DNA from 3 places in the Sutcliffiella horikoshii genome. Region 2 is predicted to be linked to each of the others. Evidence: riboswitches for the same ligand, from Rfam matches in the RefSeq annotation. Region 2 holds a riboswitch; each other region holds the start of a gene.
The links. Region 2 has a riboswitch for thiamine pyrophosphate ahead of tenA (thiaminase II). Riboswitches for the same ligand answer to the same signal wherever they lie in the genome.
Positions count from the first base shown of each region.

Region 1: another riboswitch for thiamine pyrophosphate. It lies ahead of thiT (energy-coupled thiamine transporter ThiT); the one in region 2 lies ahead of tenA (thiaminase II).
Region 3: another riboswitch for thiamine pyrophosphate. It lies ahead of tenA (thiaminase II); the one in region 2 lies ahead of tenA (thiaminase II).

Region 1 is NZ_CP082918.1:3,443,783-3,451,029, reverse strand. It holds gene K7887_RS17710 (N-acetylmuramoyl-L-alanine amidase) at 1-256, opposite strand, end outside; gene K7887_RS17705 (ChaB family protein) at 384-581, shown strand; tRNA gene K7887_RS17700 (tRNA-Ala) at 708-779, opposite strand; gene K7887_RS17695 (MgtC/SapB family protein) at 842-1,543, opposite strand; gene K7887_RS17690 (DMT family transporter) at 1,668-2,549, shown strand; gene K7887_RS17685 (hypothetical protein) at 2,590-2,772, opposite strand; gene thiT (energy-coupled thiamine transporter ThiT) at 2,874-3,461, opposite strand; TPP riboswitch at 3,524-3,625, opposite strand; rRNA gene K7887_RS17675 (16S ribosomal RNA) at 4,031-5,582, shown strand; rRNA gene K7887_RS17670 (23S ribosomal RNA) at 5,807-7,247, shown strand, end outside.
Region 2 is NZ_CP082918.1:1,149,923-1,157,169, reverse strand. It holds gene K7887_RS05985 (energy-coupling factor transporter transmembrane component T family protein) at 22-816, opposite strand; gene K7887_RS05980 (ABC transporter ATP-binding protein) at 797-2,254, opposite strand; gene K7887_RS05975 (ECF transporter S component) at 2,266-2,847, opposite strand; gene tenA (thiaminase II) at 2,859-3,542, opposite strand; TPP riboswitch at 3,646-3,752, opposite strand; gene K7887_RS05965 (MFS transporter) at 3,827-5,107, opposite strand; gene K7887_RS05960 (SDR family oxidoreductase) at 5,293-6,273, shown strand; gene K7887_RS05955 (VLRF1 family aeRF1-type release factor) at 6,556-7,247, opposite strand, start outside.
Region 3 is NZ_CP082918.1:545,128-552,374, forward strand. It holds gene K7887_RS02945 (aspartate/glutamate racemase family protein) at 1-100, shown strand, start outside; gene K7887_RS02950 (ASCH domain-containing protein) at 120-506, shown strand; gene K7887_RS02955 (hypothetical protein) at 626-874, opposite strand; gene K7887_RS02960 (hypothetical protein) at 1,088-1,522, opposite strand; gene K7887_RS02965 (MBL fold metallo-hydrolase) at 1,711-2,547, shown strand; gene K7887_RS02970 (zinc-dependent alcohol dehydrogenase) at 2,563-3,696, shown strand; TPP riboswitch at 3,864-3,967, shown strand; gene tenA (thiaminase II) at 4,096-4,785, shown strand; gene K7887_RS02980 (PadR family transcriptional regulator) at 5,226-5,519, shown strand; gene K7887_RS02985 (DUF2812 domain-containing protein) at 5,516-6,709, shown strand; gene K7887_RS02990 (hypothetical protein) at 6,803-7,247, opposite strand, start outside.

The DNA of each region.
Region 1 (7,247 bases), 2.0 Mb from region 2:
AAGGGTTCTGTGGATCACGGAGCGCATTGTTTGTAAAATGCAGCATGACGTGAGTGATCGGGGCACCTCGTACTCTTGAATTTTTCTTGGGGAGGAGCCATTCTCTCATATCTAAGCTTGATGGTTCGGGTGGAACCACGACCATAGGTTCTGTTATAGGGGGGATCTGATCTAGGTGTCTTTCTGTTTGAACAGTCGGTTTTGAACACCCGATTAATAAACATATAGAAATTAATAGATAGATAGGTTTGAACATCTTTTCTCCTCTTTATGCAAGCTTCTCTTACAATAATTCTTTTTGGAGCCTCGAAATCCTCCTTTTTCGTTTAATTGGTTAAAGAAAGGGTATTCTAAAAAACAAACTGATAAAGGAGGAGTTTAAGATGCCTTATGATTCTCTAAAGGAACTACCGGATGGAGTGAGGGATAATCTTCCTAAACATGCCCAGGAAATCTACAAGGAAGCATTCAATTCAGCCTCAGATCAGTATGATAAAGAAGAAACGGCACATAAAGTGGCATGGAGTGCAGTCAAGGAAAAGTACAAGAAAAATGATAATGATAACTGGGAGAAGAAATAGATTTCGAGATAATCCTTGTCAATTTTTATTAATAGGCATTTAGTTAACTTAAATCAGATTTGAAATCAATAAGAAAAAGGCTGTTAAAAAGATCAATTCCGATCTTTTTAACAGCCACTTTTAATATGGAGCGGATGGGATTCGAACCCACGACCCCTTCGCTGCCAGCGAAGTATTCTCCCACTGAACTACCGCCCCGGTGAGAATGAATTTATTTTATCAAAAATTCTTTCTTTTGCAAACGTTTTTTTTATAAAGTCTTAATCCAAGTTTTCTACTTCTGCTTGAATCACACCTGTAAGTGATTTTAGCTCATAATATACATCTGTCGTATATACGCTTTTCTTCGTGGTGATGATGCAATTAAGCACGATATCATCTTTTTCCTCTTTAACCTTCACTCGTTTTATAGAAAGATTTTTGTGATGAATCTCTTTCATGACCATAGTCAGGTCAATATCTTTTTCGATAAAGATTTTTACTTTTATTTCTTTTTCCTTCAATTTCTTTGGCCCTATCTTATCAAATAGGGAAGGGATTATTTTCACACCAAGAATGATGAAAATGACACCAAAAGCTCCTTCAATAAAAAATCCTGCACCAATAGTAATTCCAAGTGCAGCGGATGCCAATACTAGGGCAGCTGTTGTCAGTCCTGAAATAGCCTCGTTACTTCTTCTTAAAATTACTCCTGCTCCTAAAAATCCAATACCGCTAATAACATATGAAGGAATTCGTCCAGGATCCATCGGTCTTGAGTATTCCTTAGAATAGAGAAAAGCAGATTCATAAGAAACGATGGTTAGAAGACATGCCATCACGGAGACGATTACGCAGGTTTTCAGTCCGAGTGGTTTTCCTTTTAATTCGCGTTCTAACCCTATTATTATTCCAGCTATTGAAGCAAAAACAAGTTTTACAATAAAATCGTATTCATCAAAATATTCCATGAACAATTCCATAAGGCCCCTCCTGTAACTAGAAAAGATATGATATTCTATATAAAAATAGTTATTAGTAAATTATAACAATATTCTGTAAAATTAGAAAGTTATTAAAAAATACTAACAGTTTGGGTGAAGGCAAATGAATAAGTGGTTTAATCCATACGTGGCTCTCGCGGTGGGAGTAGTTACTGTATCCACATCCGCCATTTTCGTGAAATTAGCGGATGCCCCTGCTGGAGTGGTAGCCTTCTACCGGTTGTTTTTCTCCGTAATACTACTACTACCCATATTTCTATATAAATATGTTGGGGAATTAAAGGATATTTCGAAGAGGGATTGGCTCTTCTCTGCGTTGGCAGGTGTATTCTTGGCGTTTCATTTTATTCTATGGTTTGAATCCTTAAACTATACCAGTGTAGCAAGTTCAACAGTGCTCGTAACCCTCCAGCCTTTATTTGCGTTTATTGGAACTTATTTGTTTTTCCAAGAAAGGCTCAGCACAAAAGCTATTGTAAGCGGATTGATGGCAATAGCCGGTAGTGTAATCATCAGTTGGGGTGATTTTCAGATTAGCGGAATGGCTTTATTTGGAGATGTATTGGCATTGGTGGCCTGTGCGCTTGTGACAGCATATCTGTTGTTCGGACAAGATGTCAGAAAAAGGCTGTCTTTAATAACTTATACATTTATTGTTTATGGGATTTGTTGCATTACTTTGCTTTTCTATGTACTAGTAACTGGGGAGTCTCTAACAGGATATTCTTCCACAGATTGGTTTTGGTTCTTAATGCTTGCAATCATTCCAACATTACTGGGCCACTCTTTTTTCAATTGGGCTGTTAAATATATCAGCACCAATGTCATTTCCATGAGCATTTTATTTGAACCGATTGGTGCAGCAGTACTCGCTTATTTTGTATTAAACGAAATGGTAACATGGACCCAATTCACAGGAGGATTGCTTGTGATGCTCAGTGTTGGTTATTTCTTAAGAGATAATCGTAAAAAAAATGAAAACTAAAAGCCGACACATTGTCGGCTTTATCTATTATATGTATAAATCATTGGAGTCTGGTGGCCATCATTGCAAAAAAGATGCCTAGTGAAAGGCTCACAATGAACCCTTCTCCGCGTACATTTCCTTCTTCATCACTTATACGCAACCCCTCAAAATATGCAAACAGTAATAAGCCAATTGAAGTCAGTAATGCTACAATAAATGCTGCGTATTTTACAAGATCCATATCTTATCCTCCTGTTTCACTTATTACTAGATTGTATGAGGGACTTTAATAGAACATTCTAGTAAATTTCTCGTAAAAAAAAGCTGGCCGTAGAGGCCAGCTTAAGCAACGGAATTATTAAAGGTAAATATTCGAGGGACTGTTTTAATCAAGAGTACCGTCACGATTGTGGCTATTACAAAACTCGGTAACATAAATGAGCCGTTATAAAGCAACGAATATAGCCATACTGGTTGCCCTTCTGGTGCCAGATAGTCAAAGTAGATTATTCCAGCAGTATAATGAGCCAAGAATCTTAGAAGGCAACCTATAAAAGAGGCAATACTTACATACATCACAAGCTTTTTTATCTCATCTCTCTTAGCGGATGTCGCAACTTGACTCGCTACAACTCCTGCAAAACCTAGAGAAGTAAATGCCACTATATAATCCAGAAAAATTTGAACTGGATCGATTCCCCAGAAGGTACCTGTTACTATCTGAAGTAGACCAAGAATAAAACCAGATAATATTCCGCCTTTTATTCCCCAGCGAAAGGCCATGATAAATACCGGTACCATTGAGATAGTTATTGCGCCACCTTGTGGCCATATCTGTAAAGATAAAACCCCGGCCAATAAGTCAAGTAAGTAAGCAAGAGCTCCAAAAATAGCAACTTCAACTAGAAATAATGTGTTATTCTTCTTCATGAATATCCCCCTTAACATAAAAAAAGCAATAAAGGAGGCCCTTTATTGCTTAAATGAAATAAGTAATAAATCCGCCACATCCCTACGATAGTACTAACTAACAGGTTCAAAGGGTCAGAACATCAAGTTCACTCTCAGCCGTTAAGGCCCCCCTCGTGGAAAAGAATTCAATTGTCTTCCTTCATCATACATAACCCACAAGAAAACGACAAGTTTTTTCAAAAGCAAACTATAATAGAAGAAGTAAGTTGTGTATATTCCATTAACAGAACCTCTATCAAAAATATTGAAAAAAAGTATTGCAATATAGTTGTAGAGGTGGTATATTTAATTTCGTCGCTGCGAGGGCAGTGATGAGATGTGAAAATGCTACTTCAAAAAAACAAAAAACAGCTTGACTTTAAAACGACAAGTTGTTATGATTAGGAAGTCGCTTTTGAGCGAATCTTGTAAGAAAATGATCTTTGAAAACTAAACAAAACAACAGCGTCATAACGTCGGTTCTACGGAACTGGCAAAATGATTTAAGTAACACAAGCTAGCAAATTTTGAGCAAAAGCTCAGACTCTTTATTGGAGAGTTTGATCCTGGCTCAGGACGAACGCTGGCGGCGTGCCTAATACATGCAAGTCGAGCGGACCTTTCAAAAGCTTGCTTTTGAAAGGTCAGCGGCGGACGGGTGAGTAACACGTGGGCAACCTGCCTGTAAGACTGGGATAACTTCGGGAAACCGGAGCTAATACCGGATAATATAAGGAACCTCCTGGTTCTTTATTGAAAGATGGTTTCGGCTATCACTTACAGATGGGCCCGCGGCGCATTAGCTAGTTGGTGAGGTAACGGCTCACCAAGGCAACGATGCGTAGCCGACCTGAGAGGGTGATCGGCCACACTGGGACTGAGACACGGCCCAGACTCCTACGGGAGGCAGCAGTAGGGAATCTTCCACAATGGACGAAAGTCTGATGGAGCAACGCCGCGTGAGCGATGAAGGCCTTCGGGTCGTAAAGCTCTGTTGTTAGGGAAGAACAAGTGCGAGAGTAACTGCTCGCACCTTGACGGTACCTAACCAGAAAGCCACGGCTAACTACGTGCCAGCAGCCGCGGTAATACGTAGGTGGCAAGCGTTGTCCGGAATTATTGGGCGTAAAGCGCGCGCAGGTGGTCCTTTAAGTCTGATGTGAAAGCCCACGGCTCAACCGTGGAGGGTCATTGGAAACTGGGGGACTTGAGTGCAGAAGAGGAAAGTGGAATTCCAAGTGTAGCGGTGAAATGCGTAGAGATTTGGAGGAACACCAGTGGCGAAGGCGACTTTCTGGTCTGTAACTGACACTGAGGCGCGAAAGCGTGGGGAGCAAACAGGATTAGATACCCTGGTAGTCCACGCCGTAAACGATGAGTGCTAAGTGTTAGAGGGTTTCCGCCCTTTAGTGCTGCAGCTAACGCATTAAGCACTCCGCCTGGGGAGTACGGTCGCAAGACTGAAACTCAAAGGAATTGACGGGGGCCCGCACAAGCGGTGGAGCATGTGGTTTAATTCGAAGCAACGCGAAGAACCTTACCAGGTCTTGACATCCTCTGACACTCCTAGAGATAGGACGTTCCCCTTCGGGGGACAGAGTGACAGGTGGTGCATGGTTGTCGTCAGCTCGTGTCGTGAGATGTTGGGTTAAGTCCCGCAACGAGCGCAACCCTTGATCTTAGTTGCCAGCATTCAGTTGGGCACTCTAAGGTGACTGCCGGTGACAAACCGGAGGAAGGTGGGGATGACGTCAAATCATCATGCCCCTTATGACCTGGGCTACACACGTGCTACAATGGACGGTACAAAGGGCAGCAAAACCGCGAGGTCGAGCCAATCCCATAAAACCGTTCTCAGTTCGGATTGCAGGCTGCAACTCGCCTGCATGAAGCCGGAATCGCTAGTAATCGCGGATCAGCATGCCGCGGTGAATACGTTCCCGGGCCTTGTACACACCGCCCGTCACACCACGAGAGTTTGTAACACCCGAAGTCGGTGGGGTAACCTTTTGGAGCCAGCCGCCTAAGGTGGGACAGATGATTGGGGTGAAGTCGTAACAAGGTAGCCGTATCGGAAGGTGCGGCTGGATCACCTCCTTTCTAAGGAATGTACGCTTGTTGTTTTGTTTAGTTTTGAGAGAGCATTCTCTCAAAAATGACAGTTCTTATGAATTGTCGCAGATAAATCATTCGATTTATCTCTGTTGTTCCTTGAAAACTAGATAATGTAACTAATATCAAGATATTCACAAAATATCGTTCATCTTAGTAATTTTCTTTATAGATATCATCGCTGATATCGACACATGACCATATTGGTCAACGGTTAAGTTATTAAGGGCGCACGGTGGATGCCTTGGCACTAGGAGCCGATGAAGGACGGGACTAACACCGATATGCTTCGGGGAGCTGTAAGTAAGCTTTGATCCGGAGATTTCCGAATGGGGAAACCCACTGCTCGTAATGGAGCAGTATCCTTATCTGAATACATAGGGTATGGAAGGCAGACCCGGGGAACTGAAACATCTTAGTACCCGGAGGAAGAGAAAGCAAACGCGATTTCCTGAGTAGCGGCGAGCGAAACGGAATTAGCCCAAACCAAGAGGCTTGCCTCTTGGGGTTGTAGGACACTCAACATGGAGTTACAAAGGAACGGGGTAAATGAAGCGATCTGGAAAGGTCCGTCATAGAAGGTAAAAACCCTGTAGTTGAAACTTCGTTCCCTCCTGAGTGGATCCTGAGTACGGCGGGACACGAGAAATCCCGTCGGAAGCAGGGAGGACCATCTCCCAAGGCTAAATACTCCCTAGTGACCGATAGTGAACCAGTACCGTGAGGGAAAGGTGAAAAGCACCCCGGAAGGGGAGTGAAATAGATCCTGAAACCGTGTGCCTACAAGTAGTTAGAGCCCGTTAATGGGTGATAGCGTGCCTTTTGTAGAATGAACCGGCGAGTTACGATCCCGTGCAAGGTTAAGTCGATGAGACGGAGCCGTAGCGAAAGCGAGTCTGAATAGGGCGCATGAGTACGTGGTCGTAGACCCGAAACCAGGTGATCTACCCATGTCCAGGGTGAAGTTCAGGTAACACTGAATGGAGGCCCGAACCGACTCACGTTGAAAAGTGAGCGGATGAGGTGTGGGTAGGGGTGAAATGCCAATCGAACCTGGAGATAGCTGGTTCTCTCCGAAATAGCTTTAGGGCTAGCCTCATGTGTTAGAGTCTTGGAGGTAGAGCACTGATTGGACTAGGGGTCCTCATCGGATTACCGAATTCAGTCAAACTCCGAATGCCAAAGACTTATCCATGGGAGTCAGACTGCGAGTGATAAGATCCGTAGTCAAGAGGGAAACAGCCCAGACCGCCAGCTAAGGTCCCCAAGTATACGTTAAGTGGAAAAGGATGTGGAGTTGCTTAGACAACCAGGATGTTGGCTTAGAAGCAGCCACCATTTAAAGAGTGCGTAATAGCTCACTGGTCGAGTGACTCTGCGCCGAAAATGTACCGGGGCTAAACGTATCACCGAAGCTGCGGACTGTTCTTACGAACAGTGGTAGGAGAGCGTTCTAAGGGCGTTGAAGCTAGACCGTAAGGACTGGTGGAGCGCTTAGAAGTGAGAATGCCGGTATGAGTAGCGAAAGAAGGGTGAGAATCCCTTCCACCGAATGCCTAAGGTTTCCTGAGGAAGGCTCGTCCGCTCAGGGTTAGTCGGGACCTAAGCCGAGGCCGAAAGGCGTAGGCGATGGATAACAGGTTGATATTCCTG
Region 2 (7,247 bases):
AATTTTCAAAAGAAATGCATACTATCCGCTGTATCTGACATCCGTTACTGGTACATAGGGTAGCCTTATGCCAAGATAAAGGGACAAAGCAATCATCAACAGGATTAAAAACACGAACCAAAGATCCATCCGGGAGTAGCCCAACTCGTAATAAAAGGTACGATTCTTTTGATTACTGAAACGCTTCGCTTCCATTGCCACAGCAATTCGATGGGCTCTTCTGATACTTTGGGAGAGTAAAGGGATGCTGTAAAAGTACATCTTTTTCAACAAGTTGCCTTTCTGCTCCACTCCCCTAACAATCAGCGCCTTCCTCAAGGTGAGAAACTCCTGTAGGATTAACGGCAAAAGACGGATACCCGCCATAAAGCTATAAGCAAATTTCGGCGGTAGCTTCCATTGCTGCATCAATGAATAGAATAAATATACCGGCCGGGTCGTCAGGGCGAATATCAACCCGCAAAAAGCAAAGGCAAGGGACCGTAACCCTAAATGAATTCCACGATAAAAACTTTCCTCCGAGACATGAATTAATCCGAATTCCAACCAGGTGGTTTCTCCCTTTCCAAACAGAACCATTGAGACAGCCGATGTGAAAAATAAAAAGACAAATGGAATCAATAAAAGAAGCTTCAGTTTATACGATTGCCCCGTCATTAAAAGATAGACTAACAATAGAATTCCGGTTAAGTTCAGCATGATATTGATATTATGAATGAACAGGACACCTATAAAAAGGAGGACCATCCCTAGTAGTTTGAAGCTCGGATTAATATCATGCATCCATGATTTATTTTTATAAAGCTCCAACTGCATCCTTTTCTCCCCTGCCTCTTAATCTCTCCTTACTCCTCATATCAATAAGGTTTCCATCCTTTACTGTCCAAATGGTGTCAGCAAACTCGGTAACAATGTTCTCATCATGTGTAACCATCAAGATAGCGACGCCTGCTTCCTTTAATGCTTCCAACCATTCCAGCATGGCAAATGTGTTTCTACTGTCCTGGCCAAATGTCGGTTCATCCAATAGAAGAATACTCGGCTGATGGATGACAGCAGCCGCTACGCTCAGCCTGCGCTTTTGGCCAACGGATAATTGGTATGGATGGTGATGACGCACGTGGTCCAATTGGAAAAGTCTCAGCATTTCCTCTACCTTTTCCAATACCAATCCTTCGTCCATTTTCTTTAGGCGCAGTGTATAAGCAACTTCCGCTTCCACAGATTTGGTTACAAATTGGAATTCAGGGTTCTGGAAAACGAAAGTTACCTTGTCAGTGGGGATATTTATGACCTTTTCCCCATTAATTTCGAGGGTTCCTTCTGTCTTTAACAACTTCATTAACGATTCCAGCAATGTGCTTTTTCCAGCCCCATTTTCCCCTACCACGGAAATCCATTCTCCCTTACGAATTTCCGCTTCCTCCACATAAATCTTTTTCTCTTTCCCACGAAAGCCTGAATAACCGTTTACTTTTAACACCGTTTCAGCCTCCATGTTAAGCATGGAGAAGGGTTTTCTGTTTTTCAAATAATTCTCCCAAGCACCTGGGTACCATATTCCATATTGGTTTAAATGAGAAAGCGAGGTTTTAAAGACATCTTGCGTCTTACCATCAGCAATTATATTTCCAGCGTCATCCAACACAATGATCCTTTCCACAAAATCAAGCAGCTGCTCCACTTTATGCTCCACGATGATGACGGTTTTATCATCTGCCACTTTCTTAATGGTATCCCATACTTCCCTGGTACCTTCTGGATCTAATAACGCGGTCGGTTCATCCAAAAAGAGTACATCTGGCTCCATCGCGAGGACAGAAGCAATGGCAAGCCGCTGCTTCATCCCTCCTGAGAGTTGCTGGATTTTCATGTGGAAATTCGGTAAGTCCAACCCCACCAAATCAAGGGCTTCTACAATCCGTCTTCCCATCTTCTCTCTTGGAACGGCGAGGTTTTCCAGTAAAAACGCAAGTTCTTCATCCACATAGGGCATACAAAACTGTGCATCCGGGTCTTGGAAGACATATCCCCATGAATTGGGCAAAAGCTGCTCTTTCACAATCATCGGCACTTCCACCACTTTGGGAATGAGTCCTGCCAACACTTGAATAAGAGTCGATTTCCCGCTTCCGGAGGGGCCAAGGATCAATACCTTTTCCCCTTTTCTAATCTCGAAGGATAAGTCTTCAAAGATTTTATCGCCACCTGGATATTTCAGTCTTAAATGGTCTAATCGTATGATTGTTTCCATTCTCTTACCTCCTATTGCCTTAAGGAGTCATAATCCTCCTTGCTCACCGGTCTTAAAAGACTTGTGACTCCCGTTGCCTCTAGCGCTTTTACCAAAACATAAGCAAGTACTCCCGCTAAAAGGACCGCTCCGATCAAACGGAAAGATATTAGCAATGTGACATTCCACCATACATAATCAAACAGGTATCCTCTAAAAAGGTCCAATAGAAGCGAACCTACACCTGCTGCGGCACCTGCAAGAGATGCGACAAGCACATCAAACCGCTTATAGCGGAAAGCCATGAATACCATTTCAGCAAAAAGCCCTTGTACGACACCATATATCAACACCATCAATCCATATTCAGACCCTACCAAGAATTCACCTGATGCGGCTGCCACTTCCGCCAGAAAAGCGACACCGGCTTTTCTGATCAGTAGATAAGCAACCGTTGCAGCAATGAACCACATGCCATATGTCAGCTCTTGAAGCTGCAATCCGAATGGAGCTAGCACGTTATAAACCGGGGCCCAAATTTTATAAACAACCCCAAACACCAATGCAATAATGACCGTCACCAATATATCTGTAAGCTTTAATCCTTTGTTCATATTAATTCCCCCTAAGCCTTCACTGCGGCTTCAGATACCGGCCACTTTTCCAAAGTGTAGGCCATTTCCCAGAAGGAATATTCATACTGACTGCTGATGATGAAATATTCAAGCCTTCTGGCTTTCTCTTCCTCGGTTGCCTTGTCTGCCAATTCATCCAATCTATTGATCTGCTCTTCCACAAGCTCCTTGAACCATTCTCCACCATATGCTGCAATCCATTCTTGATAGATCGGTTCCGCTGGAGTGCAATCTTTTAATCTCTCACCAATTTCATAATATAACCAGTAGCAAGGAAGCAGGGCTGCAATCACTTCTCCCAACCCACCGGTCAATACAGCACGATACATATGGGAAGTATAAGCGTGTGCGGTCGGAGCTGCCTGGAATGCCGCCTTCTCTGCCTCTGTCACCCCAAGGCGTTTTGAAAAATTTTCGTGCAAGGATAATTCCGCTTCATATGTACCTTGTGCATGTGCTGCTAGTCTTGCTGTCGTTTGTAAATCAAAAGCCTTTGCTCCGGCATATGCTTGAACTTTTGCAAAATGGCTTAAATAATAGGCATCCTGCAGTACATAATATTTAAACGACTCCAATGATAAAGTTCCATCTGCTATCCCTTTTACAAATGGGTGATGGAAGCTCGCCTCCCAAATGTAATCCGCTTTCTCTCTTACCAACTGTGAAAATTTCATTCTCCATTCCTCCTAAAAATGTTAGTAAATGCAAAAAACCACCTTCCTCGCTTGCGCAAAGAAGGTGGTGAATACACTAATACAGCTGAACTTTTAAATGAAAAGTGTCTCGACCCCACTTCCCTACGCTGGTGTTAACCAGATCAGGTTCTAAGAGTCTTGAAGTCACACTTCAATCTCAGCCTTATAAAGGCACCCCTAGTGGTAGATTCGTATATAGTTGTCGGAAAGCAATTTCTGATACCTATGTTAATTTGCTTTTTCTATTTTGTCAAAGAATAATTTTACACAGAAGCGGAATTTTCCAATCCTTCCGCTGACTCTTCCTCTTCTGTAGCGTGTTTAGGCAAGGTGAACATATAGAAAACCCCAACAAACAATAAGCAGCCGCCTACAAGAAGGTGAAGCCCTTCCACTGAAAGGATTTTTTGAAAAGTCAACGCAATGACTCCGAGAGTAATAGACTGAGACAACATCATCAATGGCGTAATCCAGCCCTGTACCCTGCCCATCATTTTAGGATCTACAATCCTAGGCAGCCATCCCCCAATTCCAATGTTGACAAAAGGCAGGCCAAGACCAATTAAAGCAGTGAATGCCAAATAGTAATACATATCCGGGCTATATCCACTAGCCACGACAAAAGCACCAGAGACACCCAAACCAATGATGACCATTTGATATAGTTTCAGCTTCTTCGCCATCATCGAGGCAATAATGCTTCCAATCAAAACCGAGATGCCAAATACTACTCCCATCACCATCATGAACTGCTCGTAGTCTGTTGGAGCAAGTTTGTATTTAAGTATATATGCCGGCATGACGGAAAGCCCCCCGTTTACGATCCCAAAAACAAAGAAACCAATGATAAGGTAGACCAACAAAGGATTTTTTATAATATAAAGCATTCCATCTTTAAAATCATTCGCTACAAACCTGACATTAAGTTGCGTCCATTTGTGTCGGCCATTCGGAAGGACCACCTCTTCTTCCAATTTACAAGCCCTAATTAAAACAGCGCTCACCATATAAGTGACAAAGCATACAAATATAGCACCTTGAAGGCCTACCGTCCAGTAGATAAAAATTCCTAACGCATTGCCAAACAGCATGAACAAACTGCTTGTCATCTGATTTAGTCCTGCTGCCACTGTATATTCATCCTTTGTAAGGATTCCTTGGATGATTGCAGCCTGGGCAGGATGGAAAAATTTCGATACAGCACTTCTTAAGAACAACAACCCGAATACGAGCGGCATCCAATCAATATATATAGCCCCCATAAGTGCCAACGACAAAATGGCACAAATCAGATCACTGTAAACAGCAATCTTCTGTCGATCCATTCTATCTGCTAGTACTCCTACCAGAAAGAAGACAGCAAGTGTAGGCAAAGAATACATTAATTCCGTCAATGCTGCATAAAATGGCTGATCTGAATATCTGTCCAACAAATACAGCATCAGAGCTGCGATACCAACGATACTTCCCATTGTCGACGTAAAAGACGACCAGAACAGCAAACTGTAATTCGGTTTCTTGAATATGGCAATCATATTTTTCATCACTTGTCCTCCACTATTCATTATCTAAAATAAGTTTAACTTCTTTAGAAATTGCCCGTAACCGACTGTCGGTTCTATTTTTCTCGGTCTGGAGATGGAGAACAAGCAACAAAACAATTGCATAACCCAAGTTATCACTGAAATATACATGTAGTTGTGCATAGAAAGATTAAAGGAGGTTTTATATGGACTCATTTGACAAGCAGCGGCATATGGAGGAGCTGAGACAGTTTCAAGATTGGTTTGAATCGAATAAACAAAAAGAGCCCTACCCCTTATACCCTAATTATGGAAAAATAACAAAATATCAAGAAATACCAATCAACTTTCCGGAACAGCGACAGTTACAGCAGCCTGGTTTGGAAAAATATATGGTTCCAAAGCCCATTATTGAAAATCCAAATTATAAGGGCAGTGGAAAGCTGAAGGGAAAGGTTGCACTCATTACTGCCGGGGATAGCGGGATAGGTGCAGCGACAGCGATTTCTTATGCAAAAGAAGGTGCAGATCTAGCCATCTCCTATCTTGATGAACATGAAGATGCGAACCGAACAAAATCTCGGATTGAAGAGCTGGGGCAACGATGTATCCTTATGCCTGGGGATTTAAGAGAGAAGAAACAATGTGTGGCAATTGTAGAACAAACAATCCAAGCTTTCGGAAAGTTGGATATTCTGGTGAATCATGTGGGAATACAATTCCAACAACTAAGTTTGCTTGATATAACCGATGAACAGTTTGACGACACGTTTAAGGTGAATATTTATTCCCATTTCTATACAACCAGAGCTGCATTGCCTTACTTAAAAACCGGCAGTTCCATCATTAATACCGCCTCCGTAGTCGCTTATGCGGGGGAAAAACAGTTGATTGATTATACTGCTACCAAGGCAGCGAATGTCGGGTTTACACGTGCGCTTGCCAATAGTATCGTTGACCAAGGTATCCGCGTAAATGCCGTCGCACCTGGAAGAACTTGGACACCACTAATTCCTGCAAGTTTTTCTTCCGATCAAGTAGCAGTGTTTGGTGCATATAACCCCATGAAGCGGGCAGCTCAACCATTTGAATTAGCCCCCACTTATGTTTATCTCGCATCAGATGACTCCCGATTCGTTACAGGGCAAGTCCTGCATGTAAATGGAGGAGAGTTTACGGCTTCTTGATAGAGGAATAGAGATGTTTCTCTAAACCTCACTTTGATCAAATATTTCTAAGGAGTGAATCCTTTTGAGCTACGAATTTAACCCTGAAGTCAAACTATTGTTAATCAATCAATCGGATACAAAAGTCCAAATGGTTTACCAACCAAATAAATGGCCCATGCCCAAAATTGGACCGCGCCCTCCGTACTACACAGAACCAATATATGAAGCGGAATATCCTGTTATATAGCTCCAGGGACCATAATGAAAGCCCCCTTTATGATTAGGGGGCTTTACCAAAAGTTAAGCTAATAACTTCTCTAATACAGTATTCTCATTTTCGTTTAAAAGGTTCTTCTGAATAATGGCGTCCACCTTTTTATTCATATATCCTTCCAGCAATTCTGCTTCTCCTTTATCTCCAACTAATATTATTTTCTCCCACTGCTTATCCGCTGCCTTTTTATCAAGCTTGCTGCCAAGGCTCTTTACCCACCTCTTCTGATTCGCATTGATGCGATCTTCGTAATGGTCCACCTGGCTCGCCGTTTTAATGGCTCCGCTTCCCATACTAGAACTGTGATGTGATGGACCTTGATGCATTCTCCAATCATCTATTTCCAAATCAAATTCCATCGACTCACTTTCTTCTAACAGGGCAAAAATTGATGTAAGAATTTTGATTTCATTCTGTTGCATAAGAACAAACCCAGTTAAAGGGTATGCCTGATACATTTTTTGAAGCTCATCGAGTACAGGATATTCCTCCCAATAAAAGTTGGTCGGCACAGAGACCTGTAATTCAAAAGTCTCCCATAGTCCGCTATCAGCAGATGCAAAGATGATTAGGCCTCTCGGCATTTTCCGTTCCATACCTTCTACATACTTTTCAACATTCTCACGAATGGAACGCAATCTCTTTAACTCTTCCATACTGCTAGCTTCTATATATTCCTCTAATCGATTGAACCCATTCTTCAATGCTATCTTCCATT
Region 3 (7,247 bases), 600 kb from region 2:
CGAAATTGGATTATTGGTAAAACCGGAAGATTCAGATGTTCCTCTATTTGACACGGCTTACATCCATGCTTTGGAAGCGGTGAATATGTCATTAGAATGAGAAATTAGGGGTGGAAGAAATGAAAAAAATGACGTTATGGGGAAGAGACGAACAGGATGATAGATTGGTTTTAGAAGTCATAAGGGGAGAGAAAACAGCAACATGTACACCAAAGGTTTGGTATTATGATTCCCCAGAGGAACCACCCACAGAAGTAGGTGATTACGTAGCGGTATATGATCAACAGGGGAAACACAGGTGTACCATCTTGATTACCGAAAATTATGAGATACGTTTTGGAGATGTGGACGAGAGGATTGCGAAAGCAGAAAACACTAATTCAATAGAGGAGTTTCGCAAAGACCACGTCGTTAGCTGGGAAGATGCGTTAAGACAAGAGGGTAATGGATTAGATGATAATACGGTTATTGTAGTAGAGCACTTTGAGTTAGTGGAGAAATTGTAGGAACAGGCACCGTGACCCATTCTTGGTTCGCAAGGCATTATTTATCATGCTTTAGTTAAAGGGTAATAGGCACGAGATTGATGAAAAAGTGGGTCGCCGTGCCTGTCCCCTTAGCACCACTAAACCATCAAATAGTCAAAGGTAATACCAAATAGAATGATCGCAGCACCCAAACTAAAGTGAACCTCTTTTTCATTTACTCTTGTCTTCTCTAGTAGTGTAAAGATGAATCCAATTAGGCCGACAAAAATAGCACTATTAATGAGATAAGGAATGTTCACAAAAAAGAGGTGAGGGAACCTTTGAACAAATCCGGAGATAACTCCAAAACTACACAAGAGAAGAGGAATTCTTAATTTCCAATACATAGTATCACCTAACTTTCTTGAATTATGAGGACAGGCTCCGCGCCACGTTCTTATTCCTCTTCGCTATCTAGGTCAAAATCAGTGAAAGTTTCAGCTTTCTCACCTTGAACTACATTTTCTCCATTTAAGTAAACTACCATAGAGTCATTCTCTTCATCAGAATACACATGTGCGCCGTTTTCTTCCTTTGCGTTTTGATGGTCATATCAAAACCTATATAAATGCTAAAAGAAAAGCAATCCCCCAACTCCCAACAAAAAAGATCAAACTAGAAATGAAATATAAACTCATTTCAGGGGAACTCGCGGCTTCATATTGATGTTCATAATGGTTATTGGTAAGAAACTTTGCGATGGTTCCTTGAGAGTTTGTGCTGGCTTTACTTGTGATACCGGTGATCCAACCTAACCCAAACAGACACAGGCTGGAGATGAATATAGTATCAATGAATTTCCAGTTTCCGAGTAAACTGATGGCATAAGTTCCGCCTATCATTAATGAAAGCAAGATAACAATGATTGTGGTATTAAGGTATTTAGGGTTTATACGTTTTTGTAAAGCCTTGCCGATAAAGTCGATTGAAAAAGCTGCTAGCGTAAAAAGGATTAAAAGAATAATCGTAAAAGCCACACTATAGTAATAATTCATTCCCCCACCTCCTAAGTAACTTCACATCGGTATATCTCTATTACGTTTAGAATGGAGTAAAGTTCCAGTACTTAAAGAAAAATGGGACATCGTGCCTGTCCCCTCGACTCCCCTCTCCAAAAAAAATGTTTATCCCCCATCCCCTTAACAAATACTATCCACGTACATACAGGATAGGAGTGTTTAAGATGTCTCAAGATATGAACTATAGCGATGACAATAAATTTATCCCGGTGACCTCGATTTCGGCACATAGTGGGAAACATGTCACCTTGGATTTGTATTACTACACGAACCAAGTGGTGAATATTTGCATCTACGGAAACTCGGAGGACTGGGTGTTGATTGATACAGGAATGCCGAAGTCCGCAAGAGAGATTCTTTCTGTGGTGGAGAACCATTTAGGGAAAGGTGCCCGCCCGAAAGCAATCATTTTGACGCACGGTCATTTTGATCATGTCGGGGCGTCGGTGGAGCTGGTGCGGCATTGGGAGGTTCCGGTGTATGCGCATGAGCTGGAGCTTCCGTACCTGACCGGAAAAAGCGATTATCCTGAGCCGGATCCGAGTGTAGAAGGGGGCCTCGTTGCGAAAGTGTCCTCCTATTTTCCCAACGAAACAACCGATCTCAGCGGGCATGTCCATGCACTCCCTGCTGACGGTACTGTACCGGGTATGGAAGGCTGGCGCTGGATTCACACGCCAGGTCACTCGCCGGGACATGTCTCTCTGTTTCGCGAGTCAGACCGCACCCTCATCGCAGGGGATGCGTTTGTCACAGTAAGGCAGGACTCGCTGTATAAAGTGCTTGTCCAACAACAGGAAGTCTGCGGGCCGCCGCGGTATTTTACAACGGATTGGCACGCGGCATGGGAATCAGTGAAAAAAATGGAAGCGTTAAAGCCGCAAGTTGCCGTCACTGGTCATGGGCCGGCCATGGAAGGTGAGGAACTGGCCCAAGGACTCACTAAACTTGTACAAAATTTTGAATCAATCGCTATTCCGGACTACGGAAAATATGTATAACAAAAGGAGAACATCATGAAAGCAGTCACCTACCAAGGGAAAAACACAGTAGTGGTAAAAAAAGTAGAAGCACCAAAAATTCAGGACCGTGAAGACGTCATTATCAGGATAACTTCGACTGCCATCTGTGGATCGGATCTTCATCTATACCAAGGGAATTTCCCATTACCGATCGGCTATATCATCGGGCACGAACCAATGGGGATTGTGGAGGAAGTGGGACCGGACGTGACAAAGGTGAAAAAGGGTGACCGCGTTGTCATCCCATTTACCGTCGCTTGCGGAAGATGCCATTACTGCGAACACGAGCTGGAAAGTCAATGTGATAACTCCAACCCGCACTATGACTCCGGAGGATATTTCGGCTACTCCGAAAAATTCGGAAATCATCCTGGCGGACAGGCAGAATACCTGCGCGTCCCGTTTGGCAACTTTACCCCATTTGTCATCCCGGAGGACTGCGAGCTGGAGGATGAATCACTCCTCCTCTTATCGGACGTCTTGCCAACTGCCTACTGGAGCGTGGTGAATGCAGGTGTGAAAGAGGGAGACACGGTCATTGTCCTAGGCTGCGGACCTGTAGGACTCATGGCCCAGCAATTCGCCTGGCAAAAAGGTGCCAAACGAGTCATCGCCGTCGATTACATTGGCAACAGGCTACAGCACTCCAAGCAACACATGCAAACAGAAGTCTTCGATTTCACCAAATATGACGACATGGGCGAAACCCTCAAGGAAGTGACAAAAGGCGGAGCCGACGTTGTCATCGACTGCGTCGGGATGGACGGGAAAAAGTCCCCGCTAGAATGGGTCGAGCAAAAAATGAAACTTCAAGGCGGAACACTTGGCCCGATCCAAATTGCCACCAAAGCCGTGCGAAAAGCAGGTACGTTACAGATTACAGGTGTGTATGGCGGATTGTACAATATGTTCCCGCTAGGACCGTTTTTCACCAGGAACATCAATATAAGAATGGGACAGGCCCCAGCTCGTCATTTTATGCCACACCTGTATGATCAAATTAAGAGTGGGAAACTTGATCCGACCAAAATCATTACACATAAAATGTCCTTGGATGAGGCAGCGCATGGATACGACATATTTAACAAAAAAGAAGATGACTGTATTAAGGTGATTTTGAAGCCATGATTGGGTCCGTTAAAGCGAGGGGGCAATATAATGTACCCCTCGTAAAGGACAAGTTGATTAAGGGTCAAGTAGCAGCTGGTACTTCGACCGACTTAGTTCAAGGTCCCTGTCTTCAAAATATAAAACGCTTGGAATAAATAACTATATATTGTAATATATTCATATAGAATATCCACTAGGGGAGCCAATAGGCTGAGACGGAGCTTTACGCGACGGACCCTTTGAACCTGATCTGGGTGATACCAGCGGAGGAAAGTGGTGCATTGAGTTTAGTACGTACATATTCTCATGCTCCTCTTTCCCATGGAAGAGGAGCTTTTTTCGTTAAAATAGCTAGGCTTGCTTCTTCTTTGGGAAAAGGTGGGTATTCTCCTAATTAATTTTGAGGAGGAATACGACATGAAGTTTTCAGAGCAGTTACGAAGAGAGGCAGATCCCATTTTTCAGGCGATTTTTGAACATCCGTTTGTAAAAGGGATCGGGGGAGGAAATGTACCAAAAGAGGCACTTATTCATTATGTAGAGCAAGATTTTGAGTATCTATCAACTTTTTGCAGAATTTATGGTCTGGCTGTTTCTAAATGCACCGACCGGGAAGATATGGCATTTTTTCAACAACAAATAGGGTTTGTGTTAAATTCTGAGGTGCATCCACACAATAATTTTTGTGAAGTAGCTGGCGTGCGTTATGAGGAATTACAAAAAGCACCACTTGCTCCGACTGCCCACCACTATACACGGCATATGATGGAAGCGGCAGCAAACGGGACACTAGGCGAAACACTTGCTGCCCTTGCCCCTTGCCCTTGGACATATTGGGAAATTGGGAAAAAGCTTATTCAAGAAGTGAAGCCAACACCTGATCATCCTTTTTATGAATGGATCATGTTTTACGGAAACGAGGAAGTGACTTCGATCACACAAGTGTTCATGGACAAAATTGATGCTTGTGCATCAACAGCAGGTGAAGAAGAAAAACAACGTATGCGAGACCATTTTATAACGAGCACACAATTAGAACACCAATTTTGGACAATGGCTTATACGCAGGAAAAGTGGCCTGTTGCTTTGGATCGGGTTAGAGTTTAGTAGATAGTTTAGTAACATTAGGGTACAGTAAAGGTCCTATGACCGGCTAGTATAATTTTTTGAATGAGAGAGGTTTGAAAAATGCAGGTGATCATAATGATTACCTGCATTTTTTTATTTTTTAGTACTTTCATAGAATAATAAAAATTAAACAAACGTTTGTAGAAACTGAAATTCATCATTGTAACAAAAGTTCTAAAAACCATTCGACAAACCTCAACCATTTTTGCATGCTATTTTAAAATATCTTCTAGCTATCCACAAAAGCTAAACCACTAAAAACTGGGCCACCGTGCCTGTCCCCTCCACCCAAAATCCCCTTGCATAAATATGTCGCACCGTGATATAGTCAAACTACGACATATGTCACAACGCGACACACTTGAAAGATAGAGGTGACCATATTGGATCTATCCAAAATCATAAAAAAATACATACCCATGACTGAAACCGCATTCTACATATTGCTGTCATTGACAGAACCGCGCCATGGCTATGGAATCATCAAACACGTCGAAGAAATCTCTAACGGTCGTATCCGCCTGGGCTCTGGAACCATTTACGGAACGCTGACGAAAATGCAAAAGGATGGAGTTATCACCGTGTTTGCGGATGCCGAGCGGAAAACGGTGTACGAAATCACCGATAGCGGCAAAGAGCTGATTACCGCAGAAATCGAGCGATTGAAGGAGCTTCACGGAAACGCATTGAAGTACGAGGGGGAATTCCTATGAAAACAATCATCAAACCATTATGGAGCTACGATGTACAGAAAACCGAACAATTGCTTACCGACCAGGCAAAAGCAGGCTATCACCTAACACAGCTTAACCGCTTCAAACGCCGCTTCACTTTCGAAAAGGGCAACCCAAAAGACGTAACCTACCGAATCGGCTACGACAAAATAAAACCCGCAACCCTTTCCAACACCATGCGCAATGACGGCTGGGAAAAAGTCACCCAAAGTGGCAAGTGGTATGTGATCGCAAACGAGAAACCGCAGGCAGAAGTGACTACTTCCACAAGTCGCGACGCCATCATCAAACGAAACAACTATATCTTTTATGCATTCATGGCCATACTCATCTACATAACCGGTGCAATGCTGGTAAACATAGCCCTCTTCTCCACCGTCTTTTTTGCAAGTGACGGAAACGTGGAAGTAGTGGAAAGTCCACTCTGGATCATCACCTACACCGGCTCAGCCCTAAGTACCGCTTTCTACTTTTTTATGATCTACTCTGTTTGGAAAATAAAGAAAACAAACAAATCCCTGTCACAAGAGAACCAAACAACATATTCGTCCCAACACACCCTAGATAAGAAAAACCTTACGAAAGCAGAAGAAAAACAACTAAAACGAGATGGACTAATCATTAAACGCCGCAAATTCGGCTGGATGTACTCGCCTGATAAACTGGAAAAGTGGCTAGAGCAACACGCAGCAGAAGGAAATCGCCTCCACCGCGTCAGCAAACTTGGCACCACCTTCTATTTCCGAGAAGGCGAGCCACAACATATCAAATACAGCGCAGACTACCAAAATCTATCGAATGATAGTTATTTCGAGATTCATAGACAAGCAGGTTGGAAGGATATATTCAGCTCCAAGGGTGCCATCCAAAAATGGACCATCTGGAGCAAGGAATACGAAGAAGGCGAAACACCACCAGCCTTGTACAGCGACAAAACGCACAAGCTCAAGCAAGCAAAGAAAGTCGCCTTCTCTTATACCGTGATCTTCCTACCGATGGTTCTAATGTATATGTTCATCGCCAGCATAAACATAGGCTTTCTGTTTCGAAAAGAAGAGGCGTGGACGTTACATGATACCAATACCATTATGTTTTTCCTTTGTATTCTCGTGTTCGGTACATTCATCACAAAGACTTGGATGTATTACTTTAGGCTGCGGAGAGCTTGAAGGTAGATGAAGCAATAATAAAATGACCATTAGAACCCCACGGTTTTAATGGTCATTTTCATAGATGTCCTACAAAGAACTATTGCTTTTTCATCAAAAATCTTCACTGCTTTTGTCCGGTGTCAATGCAAATATAATCCCAATGGTGTTTGGTGGAACGCTGGCAAGCAGGAACCACCAGTTGCCGGTAGTAATAGATAGGATTCCAAAACAAATAACGGACAAGGCCACAATGAAAATACCGAATTTGACTTTAGAGGGCTTCAACGGCTCCGACATATTCATATTGATGGACAAGATCATGCCTGTAAATCCCCAGCTCGTCATGTGAACAACCATAATGACAGCAAGAACGATGGCGGGCCTTAACTCCATACCGAACATGATCAACGTAAATAATAAATAAATGGAAGCAAGGGTGAAGAACCAAGAAATGGACCGGGCCTTTTGCCAAATATGGTCATGCAGTTCATCCAATCCACGCTGCTTTTTGGCCATACGGCGGCCAAACCACCAAGCTAATATACCTATCACAGCT